Regions from separate parts of the Terrabacter sp. 05T424 genome, predicted to be linked through region 1. Evidence: predicted binding sites of a transcription regulator. Region 1 holds the regulator's gene; each other region holds the start of a gene.
What was found. The regulator LexA, encoded in region 1, represses DNA repair genes until DNA is damaged. The targets are predictions, from matches to a motif close to TCGAACANNTGTTCGA.

Region 1 (5,458 bases):
CGTCGCTGCGGAAGCGATGCACCTGCAGCGTGAGCTCGTCGGGCACGAGCGTGAGCTCGGGGCGGCCGGCGCCGGCCTCCTGCGCCCGACGCACGCGGCGGCCTACGTGAGCGGCCGGACGGCCTCTCTCGTCGCGCTTCCCGCGGGCGACCCGCGGCGGATGGAGCCGGAGGTGGCGGCACGGCTGGAGTGCCTGCTTCCGACGGTGGAGCGGTGGGGCACCGAGCTCGACGCGCTCGGCCTGGGCGTGAACCTCGTGCACAACGACCTGCACGCCAACAACGTCTTTGCCACGCCAGCGGGGATGCGCTTCTTCGACTTCGGCGACGCGGTGCTCGCGCACCCCCTCACCGCCCTGTTCATCCCGCTCAACGTGCTCCTGCACCGCTTCGAGGCGGGGCCCGACGACCCGCGAGTGCGACGGGTGGCCGACGCGGGACTCGAGGTCTGGAGCGACGTCGTTCCCTCGACCCGGCTCCGGCAGGCGCTGCCCGCGGCCCTGCACCTGGGGCGGCTCGCGCGCGCCGAGTCCTGGCTGCGGGTCGTGGCCACGATGACGACAGAAGAGCGGGCGGAGTACGGCGATGCGGGCACGTGGTGGCTCGGGGCCCTCGGCGACCCCACGCCCCTGTCGTGAGCCGCGGAGGGGCTACTCGGCACGGGCCCCGAGGTCGCGTGCCTCGTCGGCGGAGACCTCGCCGAGGTCCCACAGCTCCTTGGTCTGGACGCCCCAGTAGGTCGCGAACAGCACGATGACGATGACCTCGGCGACGAGGACGAGGTGGGCGAAGCCCTGGACCGTCAGCGCCGCGACGACCGTCGCGGCGAGCGCGACCGTGAGCGCGACCGCGATGGCGAGGTAGATGCGGCGGTAGCCGCGCCCGTCGTCGTCGCCGGCCGCCCGGTGGCGCTCCTCGGTGCGCAGTGCGCTGAACACCATGACGGCGATGACCCCGGCCACCATGGTGCCCGCGGCGATGCCGTGGCTCAGGGCGATGAAACGGTCGCGCAGGACGAGGAACAGGGTGAGCTCCACCAGCAGCACGCCTGCGCAGGCCAGGGTCACCAGCACCGACCGCGTCGTCGGGCGCGCGGAGGCATCGCGCCGCATCGCGCCTCGTTTGAGCGCCGCGACGATGACGGCCGCGATCACCGCGACGACGACGAGCGACCAGATGTTGTTGCGCACCGCCGCGGCGATCTCGGCGGGCGTCTGCGTGTAGGCGTTCGGCCCGCAGCGGTCGTCGGGGACGGTCGGCACCATGGCGACGACGAACGCCATGAAGCCGGAGAAGTTGAGCAGCACGTCCTCCTCGGACGAGTGCCCCTTGTACGCGATGAGGCTCGCGCCGAGGGCGCAGAGGGAGCCGACGAAGACCGTCCGCGCGGGCGTGTAGTAGTAGGCGCTGATCGAGCCGAGCCAGCAGCTGTGTTCGGTCTCCCACCACCACTCGTAGCCCACCGACAGCAGGAGCATGAGCAGCAGGGCGATCATCGCGCCCCGCAGGTAGCGGTAGGTGTAGACGACGTCGCGGGTGCGCCCGGATGCCATGGCGGTCTCCTCTGCAGGACTCACTCGTCAGAGTGTGGCGGCCGCCGTGGCGATACGCCTGCTGGAGCGGGGTCGCGTCGCCGCGGGCGACCCCGCGCGTCAGATTCGGCGCAGGACGGCGGTGACCTTGCCGAGGATCGTCGCGTCGTCGCCGTCGATGGGGGAGAAGTCCTCGTTGTGCGGCATCAGCCAGACGTGCCCGTCGACGCGCTTGAACGTCTTCACCGTGGCCTCGTTGTCGAGCATCGCCGCGACGACGTCGCCGTTGTCGGCGTGCTGCTGCTGGCGCACGACGACCCAGTCGCCGTCGCAGATGGCGGCGTCGACCATGGAGTCGCCGTTGACCTTGAGGAGGAAGAGGTCGCCTTCGCCGACGAGCTGCTTCGGCAGCGGGAAGACGTCCTCGACGACCTCCTCGGCCGTGATCGGGACGCCTGCCGCGATCTGCCCGAGAACGGGCACGTAGGACGCCTCGGGACGGGCGTCGCCGGAGCCGGTCTCGGTGTCGTAGTGGTCGCCGCTGCGGTAGCCGACCTCTTCGGCCGTCGCATCCGGCGAGACGATCTCGAGGGCGCGCGGGCGGTTGGGGTCGCGGCGCAGGTAGCCCTTGGCCACCAGGGCGTTGAGCTGGTGGGAGACGCTCGAGGGGCTCGCCAGGCCGACGGCGTCGCCGATCTCGCGCATGCTCGGCGGGTAGCCCCTGCGGTCGACGGAGTTGCGGATCACCTCGAGCACGCGCCGCTGACGCACGGTCAGTCCGTCGCCGGTCTCGCGATCGGGAAGCTCGGTCACGCCCATGGTGATCCCCTTCGTCGGCTCGTCAGACCGTGTGCTGAACCTGGCTCGAGAACTGCGCGAGGAGAGGTCGAGGGCCGCTCGGGGGCCAGTGTCAGTGGTGGCTGGTGAGGTGTGTGGTGTGAGGAAAGAGTAACGAGGTTCGAACACAGTTGCCAAACACCTGTTCGATGCGTGTCTCGACTTCCTCGAACATACGTGCTACAACTCGTACAGACGTTCTATCGAACACACGTTCGCCAGTTCAGGAGCAAGGGGAGGTCACCATGAGCGCCATCGTCCTCGAGGCCGTTCGTCAGCCGCAGACCACGCAGCCGCCGGCCCGTCCGCACCTCGTGCTCGTGCCCACCGGGCGCGAGGCCGTCCGCGCCGCACGGGCCGCCCAGCCGCCCCTGCGCCTGACACGGTTCGGCCGGCTCGTGGTCTCGATCCTGGTCGCGGCGGTCGTCTCGCTGCTGGCGGTCGGACTGGCCGGTCAGCTCGCCTCGGCATCGTCCGGCTCCCACACGGTCACCGTCACCTCGGGTCAGACGCTGTCGGGCATCGCGGCGCGCGAGCTGCCGCAGCTGTCCGTCGCCGACGGTGTCGTCGAGCTCCAGGTCGCCAACAGCCTCAGCACCACCGAGATCCACGTCGGGCAGCAGCTCGTCGTCCCGGGTCGCTGACACCGGGAGCTCCCTGGCTCGTGGCTTCCGTGCGTATGCCGCCTGGCTCGCTCCCGCTTCTCTCGACCCGCCCCATCGGCCGCGTTGGCTCCACCTCCAGCGGCTGGCGGTAACGGCGCTTCGACCCCGTCGTGACCGCCCGGACGCCGCACCCCTGAGGAGGGGTGCGGCGTTCTGCTGTGTCACGACCGGCCGCCCGGAGCCTGTGGATGACGCCAGCCGGACCCGGCGTCCGCGACCTAGCGTGGCTGGCCTCGGGAAGGGAGCAGGGATGAGATACGAGATCGACACGGCGGCGCTGCGAGCCAGCGCCGTCACCATCGAGGAGGTGCTAGGGCAGGTGCGGCGGCTCGGGGTGGCCGACGACCTCCGGCCGGTGGCAACGGCTCTTCCGGGGGGTCGCTGCGCGTCGGGACTGCCACAGGTGGCGGCTGCCTGGCAGGCGAGGCTGTCGACGGCCCAGTGGGAGCTCCGCGAGCTCGGGCGTCGCGTCAGCCTCGCCGCCGACGGCTACGACGCCGTCGAACAGGTGGCCCGGCAAGCCCTGCAGGCGACCCTGCCTGGCGCCGCCCAAGGCGACCCCGTCGACGGCACACGGTGAGCGCCGCGGTCGTGGGCTCGGGCCTGACCGTGCGCGACATCCGTGCCGGCCGGCCGCAGCTGCTGCTCGAGGTGAGCCGGCGTCTGGAGCAGCGCCGATCCCGGCTCGTCGTCCTGGCCGAGTTGGTGCTGTGGCGCCGGTCGGCCGCGCCTCGGTGGAGCGGTGCCGGCTCGAGCGCCGCGGCCGACCGCTACGGCACCGTGGTGGCCGGGCTGGGACAGCTCGCGAGCAGCATCGCGGTGGCAGGGAACGCCGTGGCCCACGCCGCCCAACGCCTGCAGGGTGCACTCGACCTGATCGGGCGCGCCGACCACCGAGCGTCTGACGAGGGTGCTTGGGTCGACGACGACGGTCGCCTGTTCCTCCCGGTGCGAGCCTCTCTCGGCGACCCTGTCGGGGAGGCGCACCGGGCGCGCCTCGACGACCTGCTCAGGGCCGAGGTCGACGCCTGCCTGCAGCAGGCCCGGCGCGCGGCCACCCGGACCGACGAAGACCTGCACCGCGCGCTGCTGGCCGCGGCGCGAGGAGCCACCTCTCTCGCGGCAGCAGGCGGCCCGGCGGCTGGATCGGCCTCCGGGGCGGCTGTCCTCGACGGAAGCGACCTGCCGGCGCCGCCCCCGACGGCCGCCGGCGTGTTCGCGTCGGCGGCGTGGTGGCGGTCCCTCACCGACGAGGAGCGACGTCAGGCTCTCCGCGAGCAGCCTGAGTGGGTCGGTCCTCGCGACGGGGTGCCGGCGGCCGCGCGCCAGGAGGCGAACCTGATCCTCCTCGACCGCGCGGAGCGCACGGCGACCGCTCGTGCTCGCGACGCGCGGCGCCGGGGCTCTCCCTGGAACGCCGCCGAGCGGACGCGGGCGCAGGAACAGCTGGACGGCATACGCGCGGTGCGTGACGTGCTCGCCCGCCGTGACGGGGCGCCGCGACGGCTTCTCCTGCTGGACGCTCGCGAGCCTGACCTGAGGGCCGTCGTCGCTGTGGGAGACGTCGACCGGGCCGAGCACGTCGTCACCTTCGTGGGCGGCCTCTCGACCATGGTCGGTGCCGACCTGCGGCGCTACGACGACACGTTCGTCCGGATGCGCTCCGAGGCACGGGCGATCGCACGGGGGGATGATGTCGCGGTCGTCACGTGGATGGGCTACGACGCGCCCCAGGTGCACGAGATCACGTCGTCCATCGACCGGAACGTCCTCAACGCCAAGCTTGCCCGCGACAACGCAGCAGCCCTCGCGGACTTCGTCACCGGGCTCGAGACCGCCCGTGACCGACCTGCGCACCAGACGGTGTGGGCGCACTCCTACGGCGCCACGCTGGCCGGGTTCGCCAGCCTGCGCACCAGCTCGATCGACGACGTCGCGGTCTTCGGGGCTCCCGGACTGCCGTTCACCGACATCGCGCAGACCGCGCTGAAGCCGGGTGCGCTCAACGTGCTGGGCGCTGTCGGCGACGACGTGTTCAGCTACGGCTGGATGGTGCACGGCACGCGCCCGGCCGAGGTCGGCGGCGCCCTGCGGCTCTCGACGTTCGCGCTCAAGCATCCGGGCTCGGGCTGCAACCACTGGATGCGGCCCCGCGCGGCCTTCGTCGATGCGGGCCGAACGTCGGCGGGCCACTCGGACTACCTGCGGGCGGGCACCGACAGCGCGCACAACCTGGTGGCCGTCGCGGCCGGCCGCCCCGAGCTGCGCATCGTGCAGGGTGCCGACGAGCGAGCCTGCACCACCACCGGGCCCAGCCTCGGTTCCGACCCGCTGCGGTGGCCGAGGCTCGTGCCGTGAGCAGGCCCCTCACGCCGGGCCCAGCCACACCGCGTCGGATGGCGCGATGGGTGCCCGGACAGGCCCG
Region 2 (5,458 bases), on a different contig from region 1:
TCGAGCCCACTCGCCCGCAGCTCGGGCAGCTCGGCCAGGGCGTTGCGCACGTTGCGGGCGGCGATGTGCGGGAACGCCTTGGCCATCGCGTCGACCTCGGGCGGGGGCAGCCCGAGCGCGGCGCCGGCGTCGCGGATCGCGTGACGCACCCGGTAGGTGTCCATCATCGAGACGCAGGTGACCCGCTCGCCGCCGAAGTGGTCGAGGATGCGCTCGTAGATCTCGGTGCGGCGGGCCGACTCGACGTCGATGTCGATGTCGGGCAGCTCGGCTCGAAGCGGTGAGCAGAAGCGCTCCATGAGCAGGCCGTGACGCATCGGGTCGACCCCGGAGATGCCGAGGAGGTAGTTGACGAGGGACCCGGCCCCGGAACCGCGGGCGGCGACCCGCACCCCCATCTCGCGGATGAGGTCGCAGACCTGGGCGACGGTGAGGAAGTAGGTCGCGTAGCCGAGCGTCTCGATGACGCCGAGCTCGTCCTCGAGCCGGTCGCTGACGGCACCGAGCTCGCTCGCGGAGCGACCGGGGTAGCGGGTCGCGATGGACTCGCGGCACCGGCGGGCCAGGACATGGTGCGGGTTGGTGCCGGGACGGATGCCGAGCACGCCGGGCTCGGGCAGGTGCACCGAGCCGATGCCGAGGTCGGAACGGGGATCCTGGACGCACTCGGTGGCGAGCGCCGTGGTGCGGGCGAGCAGCTCGCTCGCCTGCTCGCGGGCGAGCGAACCGCCGCCGACGAGCCCGGGGCCCGAGACCTGCACGACGTCGAGGGCGAGGGCGTGCATGAGCGGCGTCGGGGACAGGTGCCCCGCCGTGGTGACGCGGTCGAGGTGGCGCGCGTCGAGGGCGACGAGCCGACGGGCGGCGTCGAGGACGTCGACGATGGCGGCGTCCTGCGGGTCGGCGTGGCGCACCGCCGCCGTGATGACGCTGGGCACGCCCATCTCGCAGGCGAGGGCGAGCATGCGGCCGGCCTGGCCGAGGCTGCCGGGCTGGTGCTCGGGTCCGCCGTGGCAGACGACCTCGACGGCGACGCCGCCACGCGGCAGCAGTGCGACCCAGCGCTCCAGCGCCGCCCGGGCCCGGTCGCGTCGCTTGGCGAGCACCTCTCGGCCGACGTCGGAGTCGGGCCCCAGGAGCACGACGAGCGGGCTGGGGCCGCCGGCCACCGACGAGGTATGCCGTCCGCTGCGTCGGGCGGACAGGTCCCGATCGGGAGCGGCCGGGCCGGCCGGGCCGAGGTCGGGGTCAGGCCCCGGACGCGCGTGCTCGGCCACGAGGCTCGCGGTGGTGACCGGGTTGCCGCGCTCGCCGCGCAGGTGGGTCGCGGTGACGAGACGACAGAGGGCCGCCCAGCCCTCGCCCGGCGCGAGGCCGGTGGCGCTGCCGCGGGCCAGCACCGTGACGCGCGGCAGCCTGGGGTCGACGAGCGCCCCACCGCGGACCGGGGTGCGCACGGGTCGTCGCCGCTCGGGATGCTCCGGCCCGAGGGCGAGGTCGACACCGAGGATCGGTGCGACGTCGTGCTCCATGCAGGAACGGACGAACTTCACTGCGCCGTAGAGCCCGTCGCGGTCGGTCAGCGCGAGGGCCGGTTGGCCGAAGGCTGCGGCTCGCTCGACGAGCTGGTGCGGCTTGGCCGTGCCGTAACGCATGGAGTAGCCGGACGCGACGTGCAGGTGGACGAAGGCTGGAGTGGTGGTGGTCATGCTGCTCACGCGCTGTTCGCCCGGCTCCTCGTGGCGGGGGCGGCCGAGACGGGGGTGATCGACTGCGGCAGCGGCATCGTCGCCGGGATCCCGAGAAGGTCCTGGACGATCTCGAGGAACATCTCGGCCTGACGCAGCAGGTCGTCGGCCTCGCGGGAGCTGATGTGACCGCCGCGGTCGATGATCGACCGGTGGGCCGAGCACGCGGAGAAGAAGGCAGCCCACTCCCCCAGCTCGGGGGCCACCCCCGGCAGCACCTGCCAGACGCTGCGTGGCCGGGAGCGCGGCGACGGGACGGTGCGGGCGGCGACGAGGGCCGCCGCGGCCCGCAGGGCCCCGAGGTGGGAGTCGCGGTAGCGCTCGGACGCGTCACTCGTGCGGCACGCGGACTCGAGGGTCGCGCGGCCCCGTTCGAGCAGGTCGAGCACGGCGACCGAGATGGGTGGGCGTCGCACGTCGTGGGCGGCGGTCATGGTGGCTGTTCTCCTCTCTCGTCTCATGTCGGTCTCAGTCGGAGACCCGGACGAGCGACCATTGGTCGCCCCTCGGGGACTCGTCGTGGGCGAGGTCGTAGACCCCGGGCGCGAAGGACCACCCCGGGCTCGCCTCGACCCGCCAGACGTGCTGCTCGGCCGCTGCTGCGACCAGCGTCTCGCCGGGGCGCACCTGTGCCTCGTCGGCCTCGAGCGCGTCGCGCCACCAGGCGCGGCGCTCGCGCCACTGGGAGAGGACGCTGCGCACGACGTAGAGGCGACCGCGCCAGATGAACGCCTCCGGAGCCGGTCCTGCCGACGACACGGATGACACGGATGGCTCCGGCACACCTGACGGCTCTGGCGAAACGGACGCATCCAGCGACGCCGACGATCCGCCTTCCCGGCTCTTCTCCCGGCCTCTCTCCCACTCCTGCTCTCTTCTCTGCACCCTCACCTGGACGGAGTCACTGAACCTACGCACCACGACACGTCTCCCTCGGACACGTCGGGCCGGACATCACGACCCGGACCACTTGCGCCCCACACGAGCAGCCCGACAACCAACCGACGACTGACTGACAAACCGACAAAAGTTCGAACACTTGTTCGATGTGAAGAGCGTAACCCCCGGCGCCGACACCGTGTCAAGAACGGCCGGACCGCCCGCTGCGCATCCGGCATACGGCACGAAACGGGCGAACCTGAGTAATCGTGCTCAGGTCCGCCCGTCCGTTCCTCGGAAGGGTTGGGACCGCGGGTTCGGTCCGCGAACGGAGAGGCGCAGGGGTCCTGTCCGCTCACGGATCGGACCCGTTCCGCTGCCCGCCGGCCACCTCGTGCCAGCGCGTCCCGTTGCGCGCCCCCCGGGAATACGGGAGCGTCAGTGGCGTTGGACCTGGGCTCGGCCGACCGGACGGGCATGGACGCACCGGCGCACCGCGACCGGCGCACGACCGAAGGAGCGTCGTGGGCGCCGAGCTCATCCCCATGGCCTTCACCACCGGGTGGGGCAGCGGGGTCAACGCGTACGCCGTCGTGCTCGTCCTCGGACTGGCCGACAAGATCTTCAACCTCAGCCAGATCCCCAACGCCCTGGCACGCACCGACGTGCTCGTCGGCGCAGGGATCCTCTTCGCCGTCGAGATGCTCGCCGACAAGATCCCCTACGTCGACTCCGTCTGGGACTCGGTGCACACGGTCGTCAGACCGGCCGTGGGCGCGACGATCGGCTACCTCATCGGCCACGAGACCGCCGGCCTCGACGCGGCGATCGGCGCGGCCACCGGCGGCGTCACGGCGCTGATCTCGCACGGCATCAAGGCCGGACTGCGCGCCGCCGTCAACACCTCCCCCGAGCCGGCGAGCAACATCGTCGTCAGCACCACCGAGGACGTCACGGTCACAGGGGTCACCGCACTCGCCATCGCGCACCCCTGGTGGGCGGCCGCGATCGCGTTCCTCTTCCTCGCCATCGGGGCGTTCCTCGTCTACAAGCTCGCCGGCCGCATCCGGCGCTACAAGCGGCGCTACGACGCCTGGGGCGAACGGGTGGGCATCTCCGCCCCGTCGGCCGGTGCCGTCGACTCGCGTCACGACCCTGGTCGCCGACCCGGATGGGGCCTGGGTCGCGACCGTGGGTCCGGGCCGCCTCGCCCGGTGCCACCGGCCGAGGCCCGACCCGAGCGCCCCTTCGACCAGGAGACCTGACCGCCGCGTCACGGCAACCTCACGGCGACTCCCGACGACGTCACGGTGACCCAGCGGCGAGCAAGGCTGACACCTCACAAGAAGGCGCACCGACTCACAGGACGTGCCCACGAGGGCAAGGGCCCTGCCACAGGGCCGTCTCCGACGGTGGATCCAGCTGGCACGAGGCCAGCCCATCGAAGGAGTGGAACGCATGAAGAACAAGACCATCGCGCTGGCCGGCGCCGGCATCGTGGCCGCGTCGGCGCTCGCGCTCGGCGGGGCCGCCCTCGCAAGCGCGGACGAGTCCGCGGGAACGACCAGCCTCACCGCGAACGGGGCTGTCTACGGCCAGCTCGGCGAGGGAACGGGCGGCGCGGCCGGCAACGGCAACACCGACCCGAGCAAGCCGATGCGGTCCGACGAGACGCTGCTCACCGGCGACACGGCCGCCAAGGTGACGGCCGCCGCCAAGGCCAAGGAGCCGACCGCGACGATCGAGCGCGTCGAGACAGACTCCGACGGCGTGTACGAGGCGCACATGGTGCGCACGGACGGCACGCACATCATCGTCCAGGTCGACGCCTCGTTCGCGGTCACCGCCGTGCAGGAGGTCGGCCCGGGCGGCGGTCCGGGCGGCGGTCGCGGAGACCACGACGGCGACGGCCCGCAGGGCCAGACGGGCCAGGGCGGCACGTCGACCTCCCCGAACGGCTCGGCGACGTCGTCGAGCACCACCTGAGCCTGCAGCGCGCAGATCCAGACTGATCCGCCGCGAGAACGCGCTGAGCGTCACGCGGCGGGTCAGTCCGCATCGGAGGTCGTCAGGACGACACCGGGTGCCGACCGATCGGCAGGCAGAAAGGCCCGTCGCCAGCGCGTCGCCGGCCCGGACGCCCCGTCGCCGTCCCGTCGCCGGCCCGTCGCCGGCCCGGACGGCTCAGAGGTTCCCGAAGACCCCGAGCGTCGCCGACGAGCGGTTCATGGTGATGAAGTGGATGCCCGGGGCGCCCTCGTCGAGCAGTCGCTGCGACGACTCGGTAGCGATGGCCATGCCCTCGGCCCGCATCGCGGCCGCGTCGTCGCCGTGCCGGTCTAGCCGGTCGGTGACGGCGGTCGGCATGGGCTGACCGGCGAGCTGGGCCATGCGCACCACCTGGCGGGCGTTGGTGATCGGCATGATCGCCGGGACCACGGGCAGGGCCGACCCGCGCCGCACGAGCTCGTCGCGCAGCCGCAGGTAGTTGTCGACGTCGAAGACCATCTGGGTGATCGCGAACTGTGCCCCGGCCTGCTCCTTGCGGATCAGCGTTTGGGCGTCCTCCTCGATCGTGCCGGACTCGGGGTGGCCGTCAGGGAAGGCCGCGACACCGACGGTGAAGTCGCCGAGGCCCTTGACGAGGGAGACGAGCTCGTCGGCGTGGTCGAGCCCCTCGGGGTGGGCCACCCACGGCTGGCCGAGGCCGCCCTGGGGGTCACCTCGGAGGGCCAGGATGTTGCGGACTCCTGCGGCGGCATACGACCCGACGATGCCGCGCAGCTCGGTGACGGAGTGGCCGACGCACGTGAGGTGCGCCATCGGCGTCA
Region 3 (5,458 bases), on a different contig from region 1:
GCACCTCCAGCCCCGCCAGCGCGGCGGCAGACTCGGTCATGTAGAGGTCGGTGGGGAACGAGTCGGGGTCGGTGAGCACCACGCGACGTCCCGGGCGCAGGCGTCCCGCACCGACGATCGCCTTGAACAGGTTGACCGACGTGGAGTCCGTGACGACGACCTGCCCGGGTGCGGCGCCGACGAGTCGGCCGACTGTGTCGCCGACCCGCGTCTGGGCACCCCACCAGTCGGCCTCGTTCCACGACCGGATGAGCCGCTCGCCCCACTGCCGGTGCATGACGTCGTCGACGACGGCCGGCACGGCACGGGGGAGGGCACCGAGCGAGTTGCCGTCGAGGTAGATGACACCCTCGGGCAGGTCGAAGCGGTCTCGCGTGTCGCGCAGCGGCGACTCGGCGTCCGCGCGCTCGGCGCGGGCGAGAAGGGCGTCGTGGGTGTGCACCGTCGTCATGGCCGCAACGTAGCCGGTGGGCTCACCGTGGCGTCAGGGCAGGTGCGGTGGCCGTCTCACATGCCAGACGGTTCGTCGGAGTCGGGCACGGGGGAGCCCCGCGTCGGGGCGGTCGCCGCTCCGCCCTACGCTTGCCCGGTGAGCACCACGACCACCAACGGCGAGACCATGACCGCGCCGTCAGCCGCAGAGACGGTGCGCATCGGCGTCCTCGCCGTGCAGGGCGACGTGCGCGAGCACCTCGCAGCATTGAGCGCCCTCGGCGCCGAGGCCGTCACGGTACGCCGCCCGTCCGAGGTCGAGCAGGTCGACGGGCTGGTCATCCCCGGTGGCGAGTCGACCGTCATGGACAAGCTCGTCCGCGCGTTCGAGCTGCGTGAGCCCCTGCTGCGCCGCATCGCGGAGGGCATGCCCGCGTACGGCTCGTGCGCCGGGATGATCATGCTCGCCGACCGTATCGTCGACGCCCGGCCCGACCAGCAGACCCTCGGCGGCCTCGACGTCACGGTTCGGCGCAACGCCTTCGGCCGCCAGGTCGACTCCTTCGAGCAGGACCTCGAGTACGCCTGGTCCGACCCCGGCGCGACCGGCACCGTGCACGCCGTCTTCATCCGCGCACCCTGGGTCGAGGAGGCCGGTCCCGACGTCCAGGTGCTCGCCCGCGCGGGCGAGGGAGCAGCCGCCGGTAGGATCGTCGCGGTCCGGCAGGGCAACCTGATGGCCACGTCCTTCCACCCCGAGGTGGGGGGCGATCGCCGGATCCACGCCGAGTTCGTCTCGATCGTCAGAGCGCACCGACTCCAGCAGTCCGGTGCCAGCCAGTCACCGGAACGCGAGGACACTGCATGAGCGGCCACTCCAAATGGGCCACCACGAAGCACCAGAAGGCGGCCAAGGACGCCAAGCGCGGCAAGCTCTTCGCCAAGCTCATCAAGAACATCGAGGTCGCGGCCCGTCAGGGCGGCGCTGACCCCACCGGCAACCCGACCCTCTACGACGCCATCCAGAAGGCGAAGAAGACGTCGGTGCCCAACGACAACATCGACCGCGCGGTCAAGCGCGCCTCGGGCGCCGAGGCCGGGGCGGCCGACTGGCAGACGATCATGTACGAGGGCTACGCGCCGAACGGCGTCGCGGTGCTCATCGAGTGCCTCACCGACAACCGCAACCGCGCCGCCGCCGAGGTGCGCACGGCGCTGACCCGCAACGGCGGCCAGCTGGCCGACCCGGGCTCGGTGTCCTACGTCTTCAACCGCAAGGGCGTCGTCACGGTCCTCAAGGAGGCCGGCTCTGAGGACGACATCCTCGAGGTCGTGCTGGAGGCGGGCGCCGAAGAGGTCAACGACAACGGCGACACCTGGGAGATCATCTCCGAGGCCACGGACTTCGTCGCGGTCCGCAAGGCGATCCAGGACGCCGGCATCGACTACGAGTCGGCCGAGGCGTCGTTCGTGCCGAACCTGCAGGTCCCGCTCGACCTCGACGGCGCGAAGAAGATGATCCGCGTCATCGAGGCGCTCGAGGACAGCGACGACGTGCAGAACGTCTTCGCCAACGGCGACATCCCCGACGACGTGCTGGCGCAGCTCGACGAAGACGAGTGAGCTCGTCCGGGCTGATGTGCCCATGCGCTCAGGTGCTCAGGTGCTCAGGTGCTCAGGTGCGGGAGGCACGCCGGTGACCGGCGTGCCTCCCGCCCTTTCGGGGGAGGGCGGTTAGCGTTGCCCCGAACACCTGTTCGGATCGCTCGTCGCCCCGACCACTGACCCAGGAGGTATGCCGTGCGCGTCCTCGCGGTCGACCCCGGGCTCACGCGGTGTGGCGTCGGTGTCGTCGACGGCGTGCCGGGCCGGCGCCTGTCGCTCGTCGAGGTGGGAGTCATCCGCACGCCGTCCACCGACCCCACGCCGAGGCGCCTCGTCGCGGTCGAGGACGAGATGCGGCTGTGGTTCGAGCGGCACCGTCCAGAGGCCGTGGCCATCGAGCGGGTCTTCGCCGACACCAACGTCTCCACCGTCATGGGCACCGCCCAGGTGACCGGCATCGTCATGATCATCGCCGAGCGACTGGGCCTGCCAGTCACCCTGCACACGCCCACCGAGGTCAAGGCCGCGGTCAGCGGCAGCGGTCGGGCCGACAAGGCCCAGGTGACGACCATGGTCACCCGGCTGCTCGGTCTCGACACCCCGCCCAAGCCGGCCGACGCCGCCGACGCCCTCGCGCTCGCGATCTGCCACGTCTGGCGCGGTGGCACCCAGAGCCGGCTCGAGGAGGCACGGCTCGCAGTGCTCGCGCGCACCGGCACCCAGGGCGGCGGCATACCCCGTCGGCTGCCCGCGGGCGGTGCACCGGCCGACCGTCGTCTGCGCACCGCCGCCGTCCGAACCACCCGCTCGACCCCCCAGTCCAGACCCAACCCGTCCAACCCTGGAGCCCAACCCCGATGATCGCCTCGCTCTCCGGCACCGTCCTCAAGGTCGGCCTCGACTCCGTCGTGGTCGGCGTCGGCGGTGTCGGCATGCTCGTGCACACGACGCCCGCCACCGCGACGTCCGTGCGGCTCGGGCAGCCCACCGAGCTGGCCACCAGCCTGGTCGTGCGCGAGGACTCCCTGACCCTCTACGGCTTCGCCACCGACGACGAGAAGCACGTCTTCGAGACCGTCCAGACGGTCTCGGGCGTCGGTCCACGGCTCGCCCTCGCCGTCCTCGCGGTGCACACGCCCGACGCGGTGCGGGTAGCCCTCGGCACGGGTGACCTCGTCGCCCTGACCAAGGTGCCGGGCATCGGCAAGAAGGGCGCCGAGCGCATGGTCCTCGAGCTCAAGGACAAGCTCGGCGCGCTGCCCGGCACGGGTGGCGTCGCCGAGCCCGTCCACCTCCACACCGGCGAGGCCTGGCGCGAGCAGGTGGGCGAGGCGCTGGTCGGGCTCGGCTGGACGGCCCGCCAGGCCGACGACGCCCTCGACAAGGTGGCACCCCTCGCAGCTGACGGCGCGGGGGTCTCCGCTCTGCTGCGTTCGGCCCTGCAGGAGCTCGGGCGATGAGCGTCGACCGGTCCTGGGACGTCGACGAGGCACCCGACGTGTGGGAGGACGGCTTCGACGCGACCGCTCGCATCGTCGACGCCGGCAGCGACACCGACGAGCGACAGGTCGAGGCTGCCCTGCGACCCAAGCGTCTCGACGACTTCCCGGGCCAGCCGCGGGTGCGCGAACAGCTCGGCCTCGTGCTCAAGGCGGCCCGACGCCGGGGCACACCCCCTGACCACGTGCTGCTCTCCGGGCCGCCCGGCCTCGGCAAGACGACGCTGGCCATGATCGTCGCCAGCGAGCTCGAGCAGCCGATCCGCATCACGTCGGGGCCTGCCATCCAGCACGCCGGAGACCTCGCCTCGGTGCTGTCGTCGCTCGCCGAGGGCGAGGTGCTCTTCCTCGACGAGATCCACCGCATGTCGCGCTCCGCCGAGGAGATGCTCTACCTCGCGATGGAGGACTTCCGCGTCGACGTCATCATCGGCAAGGGTCCCGGAGCGACCGCCATCCCGCTCGAGCTGCCGCCGTTCACGGTCGTCGGCGCCACGACCCGGGCGGGCTTGCTGCCGGCGCCGCTGCGCGACCGGTTCGGCTTCACCGGGCACCTCGACTACTACACGGCCGCCGACCTCGTGACGATCCTGCACCGGTCGGCTCGCCTGCTCGGCCTCGACGCCGACGACGACGGCATCCGCGAGATCTCCCTGCGCTCGCGCGGAACGCCCCGCATCGCCAACCGGCTGCTCCGCCGCGTCCGCGACTGGGCCCAGGTGCACGGCGACGGCCGAGTCACCCACTCCGCCGCCCGTCGGGCGCTCGAGCTGTTCGACGTCGACGAGCGAGGGCTCGACCGCCTCGACCGGGCTGTCCTGGAGGCCCTCTGCCGCCGGTTCAACGGCGGACCGGTCGGCCTGTCCACCCTCGCGGTCGCCGTGGGGGAGGAGCCCGACACCGTCGAGACCGTCGCCGAGCCCTACCTCGTGCGCGAGGGGTTCATGGTGCGTACGCCGCGGGGACGCGCCGCCTCGACGCTCGCCTGGCAGCACCTGGGCCTCACTGCACCGGTCGACGCACAGTCGCTCTGGTCCGCGACCCTGCCCATCGAGGAGGCCGGCGGAGGCCGATTCGACGCGTGACGCGCCCGCCGGGCGACGGCCTCGGCACCGCGCGTCACCCCGACCAGCGCGACCAAAACGTGACCCGGGCTTGCGTCTGAGGAACCTCACTTGGTCTGACAAACTGCACCGGCGCACGTAGACTCCTGCGGGCACCACCGCCGCTGCCGCGGCACCATCCGGTGCTCCCGGTCGTTGACGCGAGACCCGACCCGATCCGAAGGGTCGCGGTGTGCGCCGGACAACCGACGAAGACACGAAGGACTGAGCTGACATGAACAACAACGGGGCCTTCTCGTTGCTGATTTTCGCGCTGCCCCTGCTGCTGCTGGGATGGCTGTTCTTTACCCAGAACAAGCGGATGAAGCAGATGCGCGAGTTCAGCTCGTCGCTCAACGTGGGCGACCAGGTGGTCACCTCGTCCGGCGTCTACGGCACCGTCAAGCACCTTGACGACAGCACGGCCTGGCTCGAGATCGCCGAGGGCACCACGGTCCGCTTCGACCGCCGCGCCATCGCGACCAAGCAGGCCGACGCCGCGACGACGCCCGGCGCGCCGGCTGCCCAGGGCACCACCGGCGCCACCGGCAACAGCTCGGTTCCCGACGACGCCACGGACGCAGCTCCGGGTCCGCAGCAGAACGGTCAGTGAGGGTTTCGTGGCACGCAGCTCCACCAAGAAGTCGGCGAGACGCAGCCTCCTGGCGCTGATCGTCGTCATCCTCGGCCTCGGCGGCCTCGTCGGCGGTCTCGCCGCCTGGGGTGGCGGATCGACCACCCCGCGCCTGGGCCTCGACCTCGAGGGCGGCACGGAGCTCGTGCTCCAGCCCGTCCTCGTCGGCAGCGAGAAGATCAACG
Region 4 (5,458 bases), on a different contig from region 1:
TACCGCGTCGGGCGCGGCGAGCAGGGAGTGCTGCGGGTCCAGCCGTACAAGGACGAGCTGCTCCCCCTGTGGCGCTTCCGCAACCCGGAGGCCGCCCGCGAGAGCGCGGCCGCGATCAGGTCACGGTTCGACGCGTACCTGGCGGCCGGCGACCTGGTGGGCGCCGACGTGGCCCGCAAGTACCTCCAGATGGGGTTCACCCGGGCTCGGCGCTACGCCAACCACCCGGGCGGCCGGAAGTATGCGGGGCCGGTGCCGGCCGACCGGCGCGGACAGAGCGGCTCGCACGGACGGGCCGCTCTGCCCCGCGGTCCGGAGGACCCGGAGAAGGCCGAGGCGGCTCGCATCTTCAAGGCCGCCTGGGACGCCGTGGAGCAGGTGGAGGCGTACACGGCGTGGCGGGCCGAGCATCGGGAGTGCCACGGCTGACTCGGGACCATTGTCCTTTTTGCCGGTTTCGTAAGTGTACCGACGCGTACGCGCCTAGCGTGGCCGGACGGCACACGGCCGGAGTCACGCTCCCCGGAGGCACCATGAAGACCACGCCCGCCCCCACCACTCGCGCGCGCCGCATCCGCCCGGCCGTCCTCGCCGGCCTGACCGTCCTGCTGGCGGCGGCCCCGCTGGCGACGGCGGCGGCACCGGCGAGCGCCGCACTCACCTACCAGCAGCAGGTCGTCCAGCTCGTCAATGCACAGCGGGCCAAGGTGGGGTGCCGCGGAGTGGTCGCCGACGCCCGGCTCGCCCGCGCCGCCCAGGCACACTCCGCCGACATGGCGAAGCGGCGCTACTTCTCGCACACCTCCCTCGACGGGCGCACCTTCGTGCAGCGGATCAGGGCTCAGGGCTACACCGGCACCCGGCTCGGCGAGAACATCGCGGCCGGCTACCGCACCCCGTCTGCCGTGATGACCGCCTGGATGAAGAGCCCTGGCCACCGGGCCAACATCCTCAACTGCGGCTACCGGGCCATCGGGGTCGGCTACGCCACCGGCGGCCCCTACGGCGCCTACTGGACCCAGGACTTCGGCGGCTGACCGAACCGGCGCCAAGCTTCAGAAGGGCGGCCCGTCGCTGTCCGGCGAGTGCTCATGGGGCGGGTGTTCGTGCGGCGAGTGCTCGCGCCGCGGGGTCTCAGGCGGCGGGCCATCTCGAAGCGCCTCGAGCCAGTCGTGGGGACGGCTCGTGTAGCGGCGTCCGGCCGCCGTGCGCCAGCGGACCGTGTGGTCGAGGGGGTCGCGTTCGGCCTGCCACTGCCCGTGGGTGCGGACGTTGTGGTGCAGACGGTGCTTGCCGGTGAGGTTGGTGCAGGTCGTCGGACCGTGCGGCCAGGGGATGTCGTGGTCGAGGTCGCAGCGTGCTGCCGGGACCGTGCAACCGGGCCCCCGACAGCTGCCGTCGACCGCCTCGACGTGCGCCCTCATCTCAGCCGTAGGACGGTAGGCCTGGGTCTCCAGCTTGAGCGCCGTGCCCGTCGTGGCATCGACGATGAGGCGTCGCCACGCCGAGTCGGGGTTGAGGATGACCTGTCTGGCGTGCTCGGCGGTGACCCATCCGTAGCCAGGGATCTCGCACGGTGCATCGGTGAGCCCCAAGGCTGTGCTGAGGGGCACGACGATCGTGACCTGCGCCGGTGGCCGGCGGCCGGCCTTCGTGCGTCCGGCATCGACTGGACCTCGCGGTGACAGGTCTGTCTCGCCGAAGATCAGCGCATCGCTGATGATGTCGGCCCGCAACTCATCAAGCGAGCGCGAGTCGCCGGCCTGCCGTGCGCCACGGGCCAGCACGTCCACCCGCTCCATCGCGGCGATGATCTTGTCGGCGTCGTTGGTGACGGTGAGCACGCCGAGACCATCGGCGTCGATGCGGGCATGCGCACCACGGCGCCTCCGGGCCGCACGTCTACGAGCCGCGGCCTCACGGTCGGCTGCCAGGCAGGCACGAGTGAGCCGCTGGCGGAACAGTGTCGGCGAGGGAGGCGCATCGTCCTTCGACCGGAGTGCCGCCTCGACGATGTCGGGCCCGGCCTCGGCCGGCAGCTGCCGGATCTCGTGCTCGACGGTGCACGCTCGGTAGAGGCTCACCTCCCCGCGGGACAGGCGAGCTCGCAGCTCAGCGGCGCCCGGACTGCGGGTGGTCGCCAGGTCGAGACGAGCGCCCACCTCGTGCTGACCGAGACCGGTCGCCGTGGCGACCTCGAGCACGGTGAGCTCTGCGGGGTCGACCCAGCCCGGCGGTCGCGCCCGACCGAGCGCGGCGAATCGCGCCTGCTCCCCCGCCTCGATGTCGGACTCGAGCCTCGCGAGCGACTCCAGAGCGACTCCGTCGAGGACCGCCTTGCACCTCTCGACGGCCTCGACGACACGGAGCTCGGCACTCGCCATCGCCTCGAGGTCGGTGGGCGGCTCGAGTGCCAGGTCGTCCGTCGCGGCAGCGACGAGCTCAGCGACGAGCACAGGAAGCTGGTGCTCCAGCAGGACCCGAGCCACCTCACGACGCACGGCACGCTCGACGCTGGATCGGTCGTGAACGGGCACGGTCGCGCGTCCTGCCGCTCGCGCCCCATAGAGCTCGGACAGGTCAGTCAGGTCGACGAGAGCGTCGGAGAGGTGGTGCGACGGCCGCGCCTGCACGGCGTGTGGCGCACAGGCGTCGGTCGTCATGCCCCACTCCTTCGACCCCGTCGTTGTCATCTCTTGACATACATTCGAACACGGGTTCGACACCCCTGTCAACCGGCCGTCCACAGCAAACAGACTGCGCCGCAGAGTCATCCAAGGCTGCAGCACGCGCTCCGACCTGGCTGGGCAACAGCTCGCCGCCGACGCGAGGCGCCGCCTCCCGCCACGTCCCGAACCCATGGGTGAGGATGGGGCCATGCCACCGACCGGCCGGCCATCCACCCCAGACGACACGATCGGCGCCCGCGACCTCACGTCGTGGCACTCGAGATTCGGCCGGTGGCTCGTCGCCGCCACGACGCGAACGGTGCAGTGGTCGTCCGCGCACCTGGCCTTCGTCGTCTTCGCCGCGATCGCGATCGTCGTCATGGTCCTGCTGGTCGAGGGCATCGAGTCGGTCTACGAGAGCGTCACCGAGAACAGGTCCCTCTCCGCGATCGACCAGCCGGTGCTCGACGCGGCCGTCACGCTGCGATCCCCCGGTCTCGACTCGGCCGTCACCGCCTTCACCGACGTCGGCGGGCCGGTCGGCATGCCGATCCTCGCCGCCGTGGCGGTCGCCATCGTCACCTGGCGGCGCCGTCGCTGGACGCCCATCGTCCTGACCGTCGTCGCAGCCGCCGGGTCCATCGCCATGACGATCGTGGGCAAGGACTTCGTCGACCGGGCCCGGCCGCCGGCGGCGCTGGCCGTGCCACCGCTCGAGATCTCACCGAGCTTCCCCAGCGGGCACACGCTCAACGCCACCGTCCTGACGACCGTGGTGGCCTACCTCATCCTCATCGAGACGACCGCCACCTGGCAGCGCGTCGTCACCATCACGACGGCCACGGTGTTCGTCGTGGCGATGGGACTCTCCCGCGTCTTCCTCGGGCACCACTGGCTCACCGACGTCGTCGCCGGCTGGCTCATCGGCCTCGCCTGGGCGCTCCTGGTGATCACCGCGCACCGGTTGTGGCTGACCCTGCGTCAGCGACCAGAGGAAAACCGGCGGCCCACCGGCGTCACCGTGATCACGGACTGAGCGCGACGGCATACCTTCTCGGCGCCCGCCCTCCTAGGATCGACAGGGTGAAGCCGGCGATCATCCTGGTGTCCGAGACGCGCTGCGAGCAGCTGCTCGACGAGTTCAGTCGCTACGCCCGCGACTACGAGCTGCCCACGGCCACCTCGGCCCACGAGGCCAAACAGGCCGCGAAGCGCGTCGTCGCCGACGGAGGCCAGGTGGCGATGTTCGTCACCGAGTCGCGCCTGCCCGACGGCGATGTGCACCAGGCCTTCCACTGGTGGCGCCAGACAGTGCCGACCGCGCGCCGCGTCATCGCCGCCCACGTGTCGACCTTCCGGGAGGACGCCGAGCGCCTTCGCGGCGGCATGGCGAAGGGCAAGTACGACGCGTACCTGCTGATGCCGCGCGGCGCCCGCGACGAGGAGTTCCACACGGCCATCTGCGAGCTGCTCTCCGACTGGGGCTCGACCGTCGCCGAGCCCGAGGTCGTCGCCGTCGCGATCGTCTCCCCCGTCGAGGACGCGCTCACGCTCGGCATCCGCGACTACCTCGACCGCATGGGCATGCCCAACCGCGTCTACGCCCCCGACAGCGAGAAGGGCCAGCACGTGCTGCAGCTGCTCGCGGCCGAGGGAGGCGAGCCGGAGTTCCCGCTCGTCATGGACATGGCCAAGCGCGTCGGCAGCGCGAGGAGCGTGCGCGACGTCGCCTCGCGCATCTACGGTCGGCCCGCCGACGTCGACGTCGACCGCGTCGTCGACGTCGCGATCGTCGGGGCCGGACCGGCTGGTCTGGCCGCGGCGGTCTACGCGTCGTCGGAGGGTCTCAGCACTGTGGTGCTCGAGGCGGAAGCCGTTGGCGGACAAGCAGGCACGTCGTCGATGATCCGCAACTACCTCGGCTTCCCGAGAGGCATCAGCGGTATGCGGCTCGCCCAGCGGGCGCGCAACCAGGCGATCCGCTTCGGCACCCAGTTCTTCACCGGCTGGCCGGTCACCTCGTTCGTCGCCGGCGGCGTCGACGACGAGGGCAACCCCGAGCCGCACCGCCTCTGCACCGAGGGCGGCGACGTGCGAGCCCGCGCCGTCGTCGTGTCCGCGGGAGTGAAGTACCGCCGGCTCGACGCCCCGGGCATCGAGCGGCTCGTCGGACTCGGCGTGCACTACGGCAGCGCCATGACCGCCGCCCGCGAGATGGAGGGGTCCGACGTCATCGTCGTCGGCGGCGGCAACTCCGCCGGCCAGGCCGCCATCCACCTGGCCCGGTTCGCCCGGTCGGTGACGATCCTCGTGCGCCGCGAGAGCCTCGCCGAGACGATGTCGAGCTACCTCGTCGGCGAGATCCGCTACAACCCGCGCATCACGGTCCAGACCTGCTCCGAGGTCGTCGAGGGCGGGGCCGGCGACGACGGGCGGCTCGGCTGGGTCACCACCCGCGACGTCCGGGACGGCACCCAGACCCGGCGCGAGTGCCGGGGCCTGTTCCTGCTCATCGGCGCAGAACCCTACTGCGACTGGCTGCCCGACGATGTCGCCCGCGACGAGCGCGGCTTCGTGCTCACCGGTCGCGACGTTCCGCAGGACCACTGGCGGCACGGCCTGCCTCCCGAGAGCCTCGAGACGACGGTGCCCGGGGTCTTCGCCGCCGGAGACATCCGTGCCGGGTCGATGAAGCGCGTGGCGGCGGCGAGCGGCGAGGGCGCCTCGGTCGTGCCGCTCGTGCACGCCTGGCTCGACCCGAGCCGCTGAGACCGGTCAGAGCTCGATGA

Region 2: AC1DE0_RS09995 (DUF6504 family protein) is a predicted target of LexA. The motif match lies at 2,780-2,795, and genes of this name have one in related genera.
Region 3: ruvC (crossover junction endodeoxyribonuclease RuvC) is a predicted target of LexA. The motif match lies at 2,178-2,193, and genes of this name have one in related genera.
Region 4: AC1DE0_RS19775 (HNH endonuclease signature motif containing protein) is a predicted target of LexA. The motif match lies at 2,708-2,723, and genes of this name have one in related genera.

Annotation. Positions count from the first base shown of each region.
Region 1 covers NZ_JBFTLB010000007.1:50,587-56,044, reverse strand. The annotation lists gene AC1DE0_RS14835 (aminoglycoside phosphotransferase family protein) at 1-637, shown strand, start outside; gene AC1DE0_RS14830 (hypothetical protein) at 650-1,552, opposite strand; gene lexA (transcriptional repressor LexA) at 1,652-2,350, opposite strand; gene AC1DE0_RS14820 (LysM peptidoglycan-binding domain-containing protein) at 2,614-3,012, shown strand; gene AC1DE0_RS14815 (hypothetical protein) at 3,284-3,613, shown strand; gene AC1DE0_RS14810 (alpha/beta hydrolase) at 3,610-5,391, shown strand; gene AC1DE0_RS14805 (hypothetical protein) at 5,388-5,458, shown strand, end outside.
Region 2 covers NZ_JBFTLB010000003.1:172,955-178,412, reverse strand. The annotation lists gene AC1DE0_RS10005 (DNA polymerase III subunit alpha) at 1-1,709, opposite strand, end outside; gene AC1DE0_RS10000 (SAV_6107 family HEPN domain-containing protein) at 1,715-2,182, opposite strand; gene AC1DE0_RS09995 (DUF6504 family protein) at 2,217-2,516, opposite strand; gene AC1DE0_RS09990 (DUF4126 domain-containing protein) at 3,152-3,892, shown strand; gene AC1DE0_RS09985 (hypothetical protein) at 4,086-4,613, shown strand; gene AC1DE0_RS09980 (methylenetetrahydrofolate reductase) at 4,812-5,458, opposite strand, start outside.
Region 3 covers NZ_JBFTLB010000003.1:294,746-300,203, forward strand. The annotation lists gene kynU (kynureninase) at 1-451, opposite strand, end outside; gene pdxT (pyridoxal 5'-phosphate synthase glutaminase subunit PdxT) at 620-1,300, shown strand; gene AC1DE0_RS10560 (YebC/PmpR family DNA-binding transcriptional regulator) at 1,297-2,055, shown strand; gene ruvC (crossover junction endodeoxyribonuclease RuvC) at 2,233-2,898, shown strand; gene ruvA (Holliday junction branch migration protein RuvA) at 2,895-3,497, shown strand; gene ruvB (Holliday junction branch migration DNA helicase RuvB) at 3,494-4,621, shown strand; gene yajC (preprotein translocase subunit YajC) at 4,875-5,252, shown strand; gene secD (protein translocase subunit SecD) at 5,260-5,458, shown strand, end outside.
Region 4 covers NZ_JBFTLB010000012.1:56,093-61,550, reverse strand. The annotation lists gene AC1DE0_RS19785 (DUF4385 domain-containing protein) at 1-429, shown strand, start outside; gene AC1DE0_RS19780 (CAP domain-containing protein) at 534-1,037, shown strand; gene AC1DE0_RS19775 (HNH endonuclease signature motif containing protein) at 1,056-2,663, opposite strand; gene AC1DE0_RS19770 (phosphatase PAP2 family protein) at 2,878-3,705, shown strand; gene AC1DE0_RS19765 (NAD(P)/FAD-dependent oxidoreductase) at 3,753-5,438, shown strand; gene AC1DE0_RS19760 (hypothetical protein) at 5,445-5,458, opposite strand, start outside.